3 regions of the Terribacillus aidingensis genome follow, and region 1 is predicted to be linked to each of the others. Evidence: predicted binding sites of a transcription regulator. Region 1 holds the regulator's gene; each other region holds the start of a gene.
The links. The regulator LexA, encoded in region 1, represses DNA repair genes until DNA is damaged. The targets are predictions, from matches to a motif close to CGAACATATGTTCG.
Positions count from the first base shown of each region.

Region 2: the regulator LexA is predicted to act here: its motif matches at 1,605-1,618, upstream of ABXS78_RS05385 (DNA repair exonuclease).
Region 3: the regulator LexA is predicted to act here: its motif matches at 2,614-2,627, upstream of uvrB (excinuclease ABC subunit UvrB).

Region 1 is NZ_CP159996.1:1,562,088-1,565,895, reverse strand. It holds gene tkt (transketolase) at 1-620, opposite strand, end outside; gene ABXS78_RS08345 (DUF896 domain-containing protein) at 747-971, opposite strand; gene ABXS78_RS08340 (recombinase family protein) at 1,014-1,673, opposite strand; gene lexA (transcriptional repressor LexA) at 1,958-2,587, shown strand; gene ABXS78_RS08330 (hypothetical protein) at 2,876-3,256, opposite strand; gene ABXS78_RS08325 (DUF2188 domain-containing protein) at 3,437-3,658, shown strand; gene ABXS78_RS08320 (SDR family oxidoreductase) at 3,758-3,808, opposite strand, start outside.
Region 2 is NZ_CP159996.1:989,843-993,650, reverse strand. It holds gene ABXS78_RS05390 (AAA family ATPase) at 1-318, opposite strand, end outside; gene ABXS78_RS05385 (DNA repair exonuclease) at 321-1,550, opposite strand; gene ABXS78_RS05380 (YlbF family regulator) at 1,669-2,019, opposite strand; gene ABXS78_RS05375 (DUF445 family protein) at 2,092-3,219, opposite strand; gene ABXS78_RS05370 (helix-turn-helix domain-containing protein) at 3,312-3,808, shown strand, end outside.
Region 3 is NZ_CP159996.1:2,506,811-2,510,618, reverse strand. It holds gene ABXS78_RS13260 (DEAD/DEAH box helicase) at 1-61, opposite strand, end outside; gene ABXS78_RS13255 (PTS glucose transporter subunit IIA) at 177-671, opposite strand; gene ABXS78_RS13250 (peptide chain release factor 3) at 925-2,514, shown strand; gene uvrB (excinuclease ABC subunit UvrB) at 2,686-3,808, shown strand, end outside.

The DNA.
Region 1 (3,808 bases):
AAGCGATCCTCTACGTTTTCAGAAAAGCTGTGGTGAAGATCACCATCGAGAGAAATATCATTGGAATCATACAGCACGATCAGCTTGTCCAAGCCAAGGTGGCCTGCAAGTGAAGCTGTTTCATGCGAAATACCTTCCATTAAGTCGCCATCACCACAAATTGCATATGTGTAGTGATCTACAACAGGGAAGCCATCTTTATTATACTTCGCTGCAAGATGCGCCTCTGCCATTGCCATACCAGTAGCCATCGCGATACCTTGTCCAAGCGGACCAGTAGTTGCTTCAACACCATCTGTATGATGGACTTCCGGATGTCCTGGTGTACGTGATCCGTACTGGCGGAAGGATTTCAAATCATCAATGGATACTTTGTATCCAGACAAATGCAAGAGGGAATACAATAACATGGAACCATGTCCAGCAGACAATACGAAACGGTCCCGGTTGAACCAATGGGAATTCTTCGGATTGTGAGCCATGAAATCGGTGAAAAGCGTATAAGCCATCGGCGCTGCACCCATCGGCATACCTGGGTGGCCGGAATTCGCTGCTTCGATTGCATCGATTGATAACGTACGAATTGTATTAATGGAAAGCAATTCTGTAGTCTGAACCATGTAAACATCCCTTTCATCTAGCAAATTATGTACTCTTGTTCATCCTATACAAAAATCTTCCGATAAACAAGGATTTATATATAGAAAAAGAAGGGAAAGGCTGTACATAGAGTCAGCCATCCCTTCTTATTCCTCTTCACGTAATTTTTTTACTTTTTCTGGTGTTACGTCATTGCCTTCACGATCCATAACTGTCATCGACTTGAACTGGTTTTTGAATGAAGAACGTACATTTCCCAGATATTCCTGTCTTAGTTCCTTTTGCTCTTTCTGTTCGCTAAGGCTGAGTCCTTCTGCCTTTGCTTTATTTGCTAACGCATTGAGGCGTGCTAATTTGTCTTTATTTAACATGTGTATATGCTCCTTTAAGCATTAAAGTTGATACACACTATGTTACCCGCTAGCGTCTTCCGATTCAAGCGAAAGATATTCCTGGTACCTTCTATGTACGGTTGCCTTCGATACATGAAAGCCCATACCGCGCAGAACAGAGCTGATTTCCTGGAAAGTAAGCTTGTTATTTCGCAGCCTGATCACTTCTTGAATCGGAAAGTCAATCCGCTCTCTGCCCGGTGCAGCTTGCTGATTGCTCAGATTTTTACTTGGATCATATCCGGCCTCGATTGCCCTTCTCATACCTCGTTTGATTTTCATGTTATGAATCTTCCGCTGATACTCCTCGACTATACCAACGATTTGGAGTACCATACCATCCGATTCCGAAAGCTGGAATTCGCCGTGCTGGCTTAACGTATAAACCTTGACCTCTAGCTTTTGAAGATGATGGAACAAGGCAATCTTTGTATTTCCCCTGCCTAATCTTGTCTCATCCTGAATGAGAAGACAGTCTGCTTCACGCGCTGTGAACAAATCCAGCATACGAAAAATCCCCGGCCGTTCGATGTCATAACCGCTCTGCTTTTCTTCGATGATATCGATAACCTCTATGTCGGAGGACGCAGCAAGACTGATGAGCTCCTCGCGCTGCCGCTCAATCGAGCTTGCTTGCTCGTCCTTTTCTGTACTTACTCTGCAATAGATGACTGCTTTCATTGATGTACCCTCTCAGTTCGACTAATTAGACGCTCATTATAAGTGTAAAGTATAAGAAGAAAAGCGTGAAGCCGAAAAGCACATAATAGAATAGATCTGATTTCGCTAGTTTTTTGAACATGGTAGACCCCTCCGTGTTTTAAGAACGTGCGTTCTCTTTATTAATTCCATTATATACGAACATAGGTTCTAGTCAAGGCTTTTTTTCGAACGGATGTTTGTATATTGCAATCTATCATGGTATACTCTATGTAATAAAAATATATGCACGGGGTGTTCGATACATGATAAAACTATCGAAAAGACAGGAAGCGATTCTAGCATACATAAAGGAGCAGGTACTCGATAAAGGGTACCCGCCATCCGTCAGGGAAATCGGCGAAGCAGTTGGCTTGGCATCAAGCTCTACCGTTCACGGCCACCTTTCCCGTTTAGAGAAGAAAGGTCTTATCCGCCGCGATCCGACAAAGCCGCGTGCCATCGAGGTATTATCATTGGATAGTGATGATCAGACAGATATTCCCCGCGGTGAGGCAAACTATGCTCCCGTTATCGGAAAGGTAACAGCTGGTATTCCAATTACTGCAGTGGAGAATATAGAAGAATATGTACCTGTACCTAGCCATTTAGTAGGTCCGGATGACAATATATTCGTTCTGGTCATTGTTGGGGAAAGTATGATTGAAGCTGGTATTCTTGACGGAGACATGGTAATCGTCAAACAGCAGCAAACGGCTCAAAACGGAGAAATTGTTGTGGCGATGACTGAGGACAATGAAGCGACTGTGAAACGTTTCTTCAAAGAAGAAAATCAGATACGACTGCAACCGGAAAACAGTACAATGGATCCTATCATTTTGGATAATGTCAGCATTTTAGGGAAAGTAATAGGCTTATATCGCTCCATCCAATAAAATCGGCTTCGGCCGGTTTTTTTTCATAGAATTTACACAGTTTCTGCCTACTTTCGACATACTTTTTGGGTATATTAGATTATGCTATTACCAAAAGTTAGAAAGCGGGTGGTATCGTGAAGCTGTTTTACAAGCTTGTCTGCAAGTTGCGAGGCCGTCATAAGATTGATAGTGTCACTGATTCGTGTAAATGTGGATATACCAGAAGCTACCGCAGAGAACAACATAGTATGGATGATTATTATCTTAAAAAACGCTAAACACACATTGTATGAATAAGGAGCTTGCCTATACGGCAAGCTCCCCTTTTGTGCTTTTCATTATTGCCAGTTTCAATGCTTCGAGAAGGATACCTGGTGTCACTTTTTCGTATGTCTCCCCCAGCAGCTGCTTGGCACCATCCAGAATTCGCCGGTTACCCATCAAAGCTAACAGCTCATGCCCTTTTACTAAGATATCGTCAATAAAAACATCTCTATAGTCCTTAGAGTTTGTTACAACACCTGAAATGAACCCTTCCTGCAGCAGCACTTCTGCGTGATGTACGACATCGTATGGTGTGCATGTTCCTACAGCGCATCGGTATTCTCTTGCTTTCGTTCCTTGGAGTTGGTCTGCTTCTAACTGTTCCAATATTTCATGAAATAACGTAACACGTAGTTTTGGCATTAGATCTCCTCCTTGTTATAGTTCTATTATTTCACATATCGTTTTTCAATCTCCTGAAAAGTTTGTACATTATTTCACAAATAAGTGACAACTTAGAGAACTGCTTGAACCATACTAACTTGCATTAATATAGCGATTATGTGGTATAGACCTTATGAGCCAATTATTGGAGGTGGAATAATGTCAAACTATCACACTACCCCAGAGGGGAATGGCAGTTGGCAAGTTAAGAAAGAAGGGGCAAAGCGTGCTTCAGGCCGTTTTGTCACGCAGAAAGAAGCAATGGATTATGGGAAAGAACTAGCTAAGCAGACTAAAGGCGAACACTTCATTCACGGACGAGACGGAAGTATTCGGGAACGGGATTCTTATGGAAATGATCCATTCCCGCCAAGGGGCTGAACTTAGTCATGTATAGAACGCAAAGGACATTTAAAATCTTAAAATAAATAACAAAACCTGAAATAGTTTCAGGTTTTGTTATACATCTTCTGCGTTCTATTAGTATGCAGTCCATCCTGCGTCAGCTGCTATGACCTGCCCATTGACGAA
Region 2 (3,808 bases), 570 kb from region 1:
CCACTGCTGATCTTTTTGTTCAGAACCTATATAGCAGACAGCTTCACCATTATGCCGATCCAGGATCCTTTCGACAACTGCTTGTCCACCAGGTAAACGGAGAGTGAGTCTTCCGCCTGGAGTACCCCCTGTCCTTGGTTTATAAGAATCCAGTTCCCGCGTACGCATCCCAAATAATATGTAGATAAGAAAAGCTTTTAATGTGGACTTACCAGCCTCATTCTCCCCCTGGATGATCACAAGAGAGCTCTCTTGGAAATCGAAAGTATAATCATGCCATTTACCGAAATCATAAATATGTCCGCTGCTGATTTGCACCGTTATTCTACCTCCAATAAAGTTTGGAGCAGCAGTTGTTTCGCTTCCCCAAGCAACTCCTGTAATTCTTCCTCAGAATAAAACTGCTGGATCTTACGGTATTGACGATTTCCCATCAACTCCTCCAAACTGCGTGTCATTTCATCCGCTGAATAGGAAGTGGTGTACAGCGCTGCAGTGAAGTCGTTACGTTCCAGAAGCAGGTCTTCCTTCATGTCAAGGGTTGCCTGTACAGTGAAACCCGCAAGTACAAGCTGGCTGCCCAGATTCTGCTGCTGCTCATTGATAATTTCAAGCAGCTCCTCCAAGTGCTCCTCCTGGCTCCATCGCATCAATAGATGAGCAGGACCATGGAATATCACGTGAAGTACAGCATCCCCAAATGCTTCCTCCCATCGGAGACAGCTTTCCAGCAAAATCTGTTCCACATCATATAATGCTGATCCTTCTTTGACATCCACGTCCACTGTTTCAAATCGGATATCCTGCAAGGGAAGAAATGACATAACACAGGATTGGCCCTTCAACTCCACCAAATAGCAGCCTTTCTCCCCAGACTCTTTGCGATGTCTGCCCTGAATATTCCCCGGGTATACAATAGGCGGCTGCTCTGACAATACCTCGCGTTTATGTATATGCCCAAGCGCCCAATAATCAAAGCCGGTATGTTTCAGCTCATCTACGCTGAAGGGAGCATAGACATCCGCATCTCCGCCTGTCCCCAGACTGCCATGGAGCATGCCTATCTGGTAAATCCCTTCTCCTTTGGCTTCGTACTCCAGTGCCTTTCGAGATTTAATATGTCTTGTCGTATAACTGAACCCGTGGATCGCCGCTGCTGGCTCACCATTCTTCTCATGGAAGAATGTTTCCACTTTTTCGGATTGAAAAATATGTACATTGTCCGGGTAACTCATCATTGGCTGTTTTCCTGTAAAATCATGATTTCCATACTGCATGTACACATCAATACAGTGCTCTTGCAACTCTTTACAGGCTTCGCGCAAGGCTACAAGTGCTTTTAGAGATTGTCTGTTGGCATCAAAGATATCTCCAGCCAGTAAGATAAAATCCACTTTTTCCGATATTGCACATTGTACAAGCTGTTTCAAGGCTTGGAAAGTGCTTTCCTGCAGCCGGCTTTTCATAGCAGGATGCGCAGCAGTCAATCCTTCCATTTGGCTATCCAGATGAAGATCGGCAGCATGAATGAATGTTAGTTTAGGCAGCATAGAAGGTTCCTTTCTTTAGTCGTCGTTTGCTTCTATAGTAGCATGCACCTCTTGCGAATGCACGTTCGGTTTCAAAACAAAAGAAAACCCCCATGCCAAATGGCAAGGAGGTTTTTGCTTACGCCTCTGGCTGTCCGTAAAGCTCTTCCAAAGGTTTCGTGATGATTCTGCTGATATCATTGATTGCGATGTTCAGACGCTGTTCTTGTTCCATCAATTTTGCAATTTGTTCGTCCTGCTGCACTACTTGAACTACGCTTTGTGCTTTTTGAACTTCTTCTTCTGTAATTTCCTGTCCTTGCATTTGTTTTTGCTGCAATTCAAGTTGGATGTTACGGAAGTTTTCGAACATCTGCTTGGAAGATGGATCGTTCATTACCGTATCATAAGCGGCTTTCAAGCCTTTGAATTCATCACTTTCACGGATTGCTTTTTCTAAGTCATACGCATGATCGTACATATTAGCCATGGGTACGTACCTCCTCATTTTTACTCAAGTTCCACTATAACAAACCGATAGAGCGCTGTATAGTTCGAGCCATCAGATAAAAAGCGCGATAACTCCCTGAACGATCCCGATGATACCACCCAACAGGAATCCGAGGTATGTGATCAGCTTGAATTCTTTATTAGAGATAGCCAGGACAAGCTCTTCCACTCGTTCCAGAGGAAAACCGGATACTTCTTTCTCGACCATCTTGGAAAGCTCCAATTGTTCCATGATGACCGGCACCTGCTCAGATAGACGCTGGAGAACTCGTCCGACAAGTATGGTCAGCTTTTCTTCTATTACATGGTCTTGAATATCTTTCGTATACACTTGGATTGGTGTGTCTAGCAGCTCATCAAATGGGATCGATTTCCTAACCACTTGCTGAATAGCCTCTTCCACTGTTTCTAGACCAATTGTTTCCGTTACATCGCCTACTGTCTTGCTCATCAGCTTATTCAGCTCACTAGTAAGCAGCTGCTGCAGCCAGCGGCGGGTGCCTTCTGACCCGACAGATTCGATGATAACAGGCTGAATTTTATCGACTGCACTGCTAGGATCCATAAAAGAGGACAGCATACTGCCAAGAAAACCCCTGCCTTGCAGAAAGCTTTGGACAAGCTCCTGTATTTTGCGACGGCCATCGTAGCTATCCATATAAGCTGCGAGCATCTGCTGAATATGCATTGCTGCTCTGTCAGCAGCAGCCTCTGTCTTTTCTTTCAATTCTTCTGGCAACAAGCTGCCTAGTTCTCTTTCTGCTTGTTTTTCCAGCTGTGTTTTTAGTAATTCAGCAGTCTTTTTGTGCAAAATATCCGTATCCACATCTACATTAAAATCTAACAGCAGCTGACGCAATGTTCGTTCTGAACGCAAAAAACGGAACACTTCACGTTTTGCCCAACTGTTGACCTTCAATTGGAAGCCTTCATCAACCAGCCTTGCTTGCATGCCCTTCGGCGTAAGAAGATGGTCAACGACCGTTTTTCCAAGCGAACGGGCCAAGTCACTTCTGCGTTTTGGTATTAATCCCGGAGTAAATGGAACTCGCCACTTCCCTATATATATAGCGCGATGAGGCTTAAACAGCATCTTTATCGCTAAGTAATTCGTGATACCGCCAATCAAGGCACCAATAAGCGCCATGGATAAAATCAACCAAATATCTCCACTATTCATGTTGTATCGACCTTTCTGTTTACTTCGGTTTTAGTATAATACAAATAACACCAATTACAAAGAAACAGATTGTATGGATAGGAGAAGTGCGTATGAAGGAGGAACTGGAAAGACTATTTTCGGGTATCATAACGGCAGACAGCCTTAATGGACTTGATACGAATACATACCATTGGTTTCGATTGGAGAATGGGGAGATTATCGGTTTGCCAGCCAATCAGCTGAACGAACGCGAACTTGCCTTACTTCATCACTTTGGTTCACCTGTTACAATACCAACTGGCAGCAGTACAGATACAGCCTGGTATCAACTGCTGCACGGCGGAAAAACAGCGGATGAACTAACCGAGAATGCTCTATATTCGTCTGGCTGCCGCTTCATTTTCTTTACTGTAGAGGGGCGTGTTAAACCCGAGGTGTTCAGGGAAGCAATGGATAGTCTGACTGATCATCCGCTTGCATGCCTGTGGTTTACGAAGCAAACAGGCTTACTGATCGAGAGCCGTCAAACAGAACCTATTCTTTATGAAAAAGTCATCGACATGCTTATGTATGATTTATCTGTCCCGCTCCGACTATTCGTAAGTCC
Region 3 (3,808 bases), 940 kb from region 1:
GGTAGAATCGATCGCCTGTCACTTTGATGATATCTTGTTTGTCGAGAAAATAAGATTGCATGAAAGCCCAGTCTCCAGTCTAAAAAAATCATTATCCTATCATTATAACAGATATAGCTATAGCCTTCCCTAATAGGGCAAAATAAAAAACGACAGCACATGGCTGCCGTTTCAATTTATTTCTTCTTGACTTGGAATATCTGAGTTTCTCCAGCGATAGCTTGTTCCGGGTAGAGTGCTTCCAATGTGTACTCGCTTGCTTCGTAGTTGGTGACGATCACCGGGGTGATGCTGCTTTTCGCATTTGCTTCGATGAATGCTTTTTCGAAGGTAACGAGCTTATCGCCAGCAGAGACTTTATCGCCTGCTTTGACAAAAGTCTCAAAGCCTTCTCCCTTCAGATTGACAGTATCCAGACCGATATGAAGGAGCAGCTCCAACCCCATTTGTGTTTTCAAGCCGATGGCATGCTTTGTTTCAAACACTTGAACGACTTCTGCATCAATAGGACTGACAATTGTCTCATCTGTCGGTTCAATAGCGATACCGTCTCCCATCATCTTTTCGGCAAACACTGGATCAGGTACTTCCTCAAGCGGGACCACTCTGCCATTGACAGGGCTTACAAAACTTTCTTCCGTAATATTCTTACCGAATAGTTTCTTTAGCATATTATGTCTCTCCTCGGGATAGATCGAATTTTGATGAAAATCTTATTAGTATCATATTAAAGCGTTTTCTCCTTGTGGGTCAATGAAAAACATCCAGTCAGTTGGATATTGCCTAAAAGCGCTAACATTAGGTATAGTAGAGAAAGACTGATTTTTGGAGCGGAAATGAGGTTTGACGCAGTGTGATATAAGAAATCAATCACAAAGACAATCAGGCTATACGAATGATAATAGAACGGTAGGTAATGAACCGATGCAAATAAAACAAGAAGTACAGAAGCGTAAGACTTTCGCCATCATTTCCCACCCGGATGCCGGGAAGACGACAATGACTGAGAAATTGCTCGTATTCGGGAATTTGATTCGTACTGCAGGTACGGTAAAAGGAAAGAAATCAGGCAAATTCGCAACATCTGACTGGATGGAAATCGAAAAGCAGCGTGGAATTTCCGTTACATCATCTGTAATGAATTTCCCATATAAAGATTATCAAGTGAATATCCTGGATACACCAGGACACGAAGATTTCAGTGAAGATACGTACCGGACGCTGACGGCTGTGGATAGTGTTGTCATGATTATCGATGCGACAAAAGGGATCGAAGCACAGACATTGAAACTATTCAAAGTTTGCCGGATGCGCGGTATTCCGATCTTTACTTTCATCAACAAGCTTGACCGGGAAGGCCGCGAGCCGCTGGAGCTTTTAGAGGAAATCGAAAGCGTATTGGATATCGAGACTTATCCAATGAACTGGCCAGCAGGAATGGGCAAGCGTTTCCTAGGTATTTTCGATAGATACAACAAGCAATTTGTCCGCTTTAATGGAAATGAAGAAGAATCATTCATTCCTTACGATGAGCTGGACGATCCGGCGTATGCCGATTTAACAGGCAATTCCACTTTTGAGGATACGAAAGGTGAACTGGAGCTTTTAGAGGAAGCCGGCGACCAATTCTCATTGGATCGTGTGCTTGCTGGTAAGCAGACACCAGTTTTCTTTGGAAGTGCACTTGCACCATTCGGGGTACAGACTTTCTTTGATACATTCGTTAATCTTGCACCTGCGCCGGGCAGCCGCCGCACGACAGAAGGTATCATGTCTCCCGAGAAAGAAGAGTTCTCTGGATTCATCTTCAAGATTCAGGCAAACATGAACCCGGCTCACCGTGACCGGATTGCTTTCCTGCGGGTCTGCTCAGGTAAATTCGAGCGTGGTATGAGCGTCAATTTATCTCGTTCAGCTAAGCCGATCAAGCTTTCCCAGTCACAGCAATTCGTCGCATCATCCCGTGATACAGTCGAAGAAGCTTATGCCGGCGATATTATCGGTATTTACGATCCGAACATCTACCGAATCGGGGACACACTCGTCGAAGGCAAAGCGAATTTTGAATTTGATGAGCTGCCGCAATTTCCGCCGGAAGTGTTCAAGAAAGTTACCGCCAAAAACGTTATGAAAGCCAAGCAGTTCCAGAAAGGTATCGAGCAGCTTGTTCAAGAAGGAGCAATCCAGCTGTTCCGCGGTAAACGCGACAACAGCTATATCTTAGGTGCAGTCGGAGAGCTTCAGTACGAAGTATTCGAATATCGAATGAAAAACGAGTATAATGTAGAAGTGGTATTGGAATCGATGGGAGAACGCATTCCTCGCTGGCTGAAAGCCGAGCAAGTGGATGAACGCCTATTCGACGAGCGCAGTCTGCTCGTACAGGATCGCGAAGGGGATTACTTGGCATTGTTCAAGAACGATTTCGCCCTCCGCTGGTTCACGGATAAAAATCCGAAAGTCGATTTGATTGATCTATTCGAGGTCAACCAATACGACCAAGCTTCTAACTAATAATAAAGCCGTCAATTTTTGGCGGCTTTTTGCTATCTATTTGTTTATGTTTCGTATATTAGGTAAACATCTATACTAGCAGGTATGTGGAATTTTAAACGAATGTTTGTTCGTGTTTTTATATATTTTATGCTATGATGAAAATAGCAAACAGAACGGAGGAATTTGGCATTGAAGGAAAAGGAAACGTTTGAGTTAGTATCTAAATACAGCCCTCAAGGCGACCAGCCGAGAGCAATTGACCGTCTTGTTGACGGTATCCATCAGAAAAAGCGGCATCAGACATTGCTAGGTGCGACGGGTACCGGTAAGACGTTCACTATTTCAAATATGGTGAAGGAAATTAATCGCCCAACCCTTGTCATTGCCCATAACAAGACATTGGCGGGTCAGCTGTACAGTGAGTTCAAGGAATTTTTCCCAAACAATGCAGTTGAATATTTCGTCAGTTATTATGATTATTATCAGCCAGAAGCATACGTACCGCAGACTGATACCTTCATCGAGAAGGACGCAAGCATCAATGATGAAATCGATAAACTGCGCCACTCTGCTACATCTGCTCTTTTCGAGCGCAATGATGTGCTGATTGTGGCAAGTGTGTCCTGTATCTATGGTTTAGGTTCCCCGGAGGAATATAAGAGCCAGGTGCTGTCTGTTCGCGTCGGTATGGAGAAAGATCGGGATGAGCTGCTTCGTAATCTAGTTGACATCCAGTATGCACGAAATGATATCGACTTCCAGCGCGGAACCTTCCGTGTACGCGGCGATTCTGTCGAGGTCATCCCGGCTTCCAAAGAAGAGCATTGTATCCGTTTTGAGTTCTTTGGTGACGAAATCGACCGGATCCGTGAAGTGGATGCGCTGACAGGCGAAATCATCGGCGACCGCGAACATGTCGCGATTTTCCCTGCATCCCACTTCGTAACCCGCGAAGAAAATCTTAAAAAAGCTATCGTTAATATAGAGAAAGAGCTCAAGGATCAGCTGGCTGTATTCAAGGAGCAAGGCAAACTGCTGGAAGCACAGCGTCTTGAGCAGCGTACAAACTACGATTTGGAAATGATGCGGGAAATGGGCTTTTGTTCGGGTATTGAAAACTACTCGGCTCAGCTTACCTTCCGTGAACGTGGTGCTACGCCGTATACACTATTGGACTTCTTCCCGGACGACTTCCTTGTCGTCGTCGATGAGTCCCATGTTACGCTGCCGCAGATAAGGGGAATGTTCAATGGTGACCAAGCGCGTAAAAAGGTGCTTGTAGACCACGGCTTCCGTCTGCCATCTGCAATGG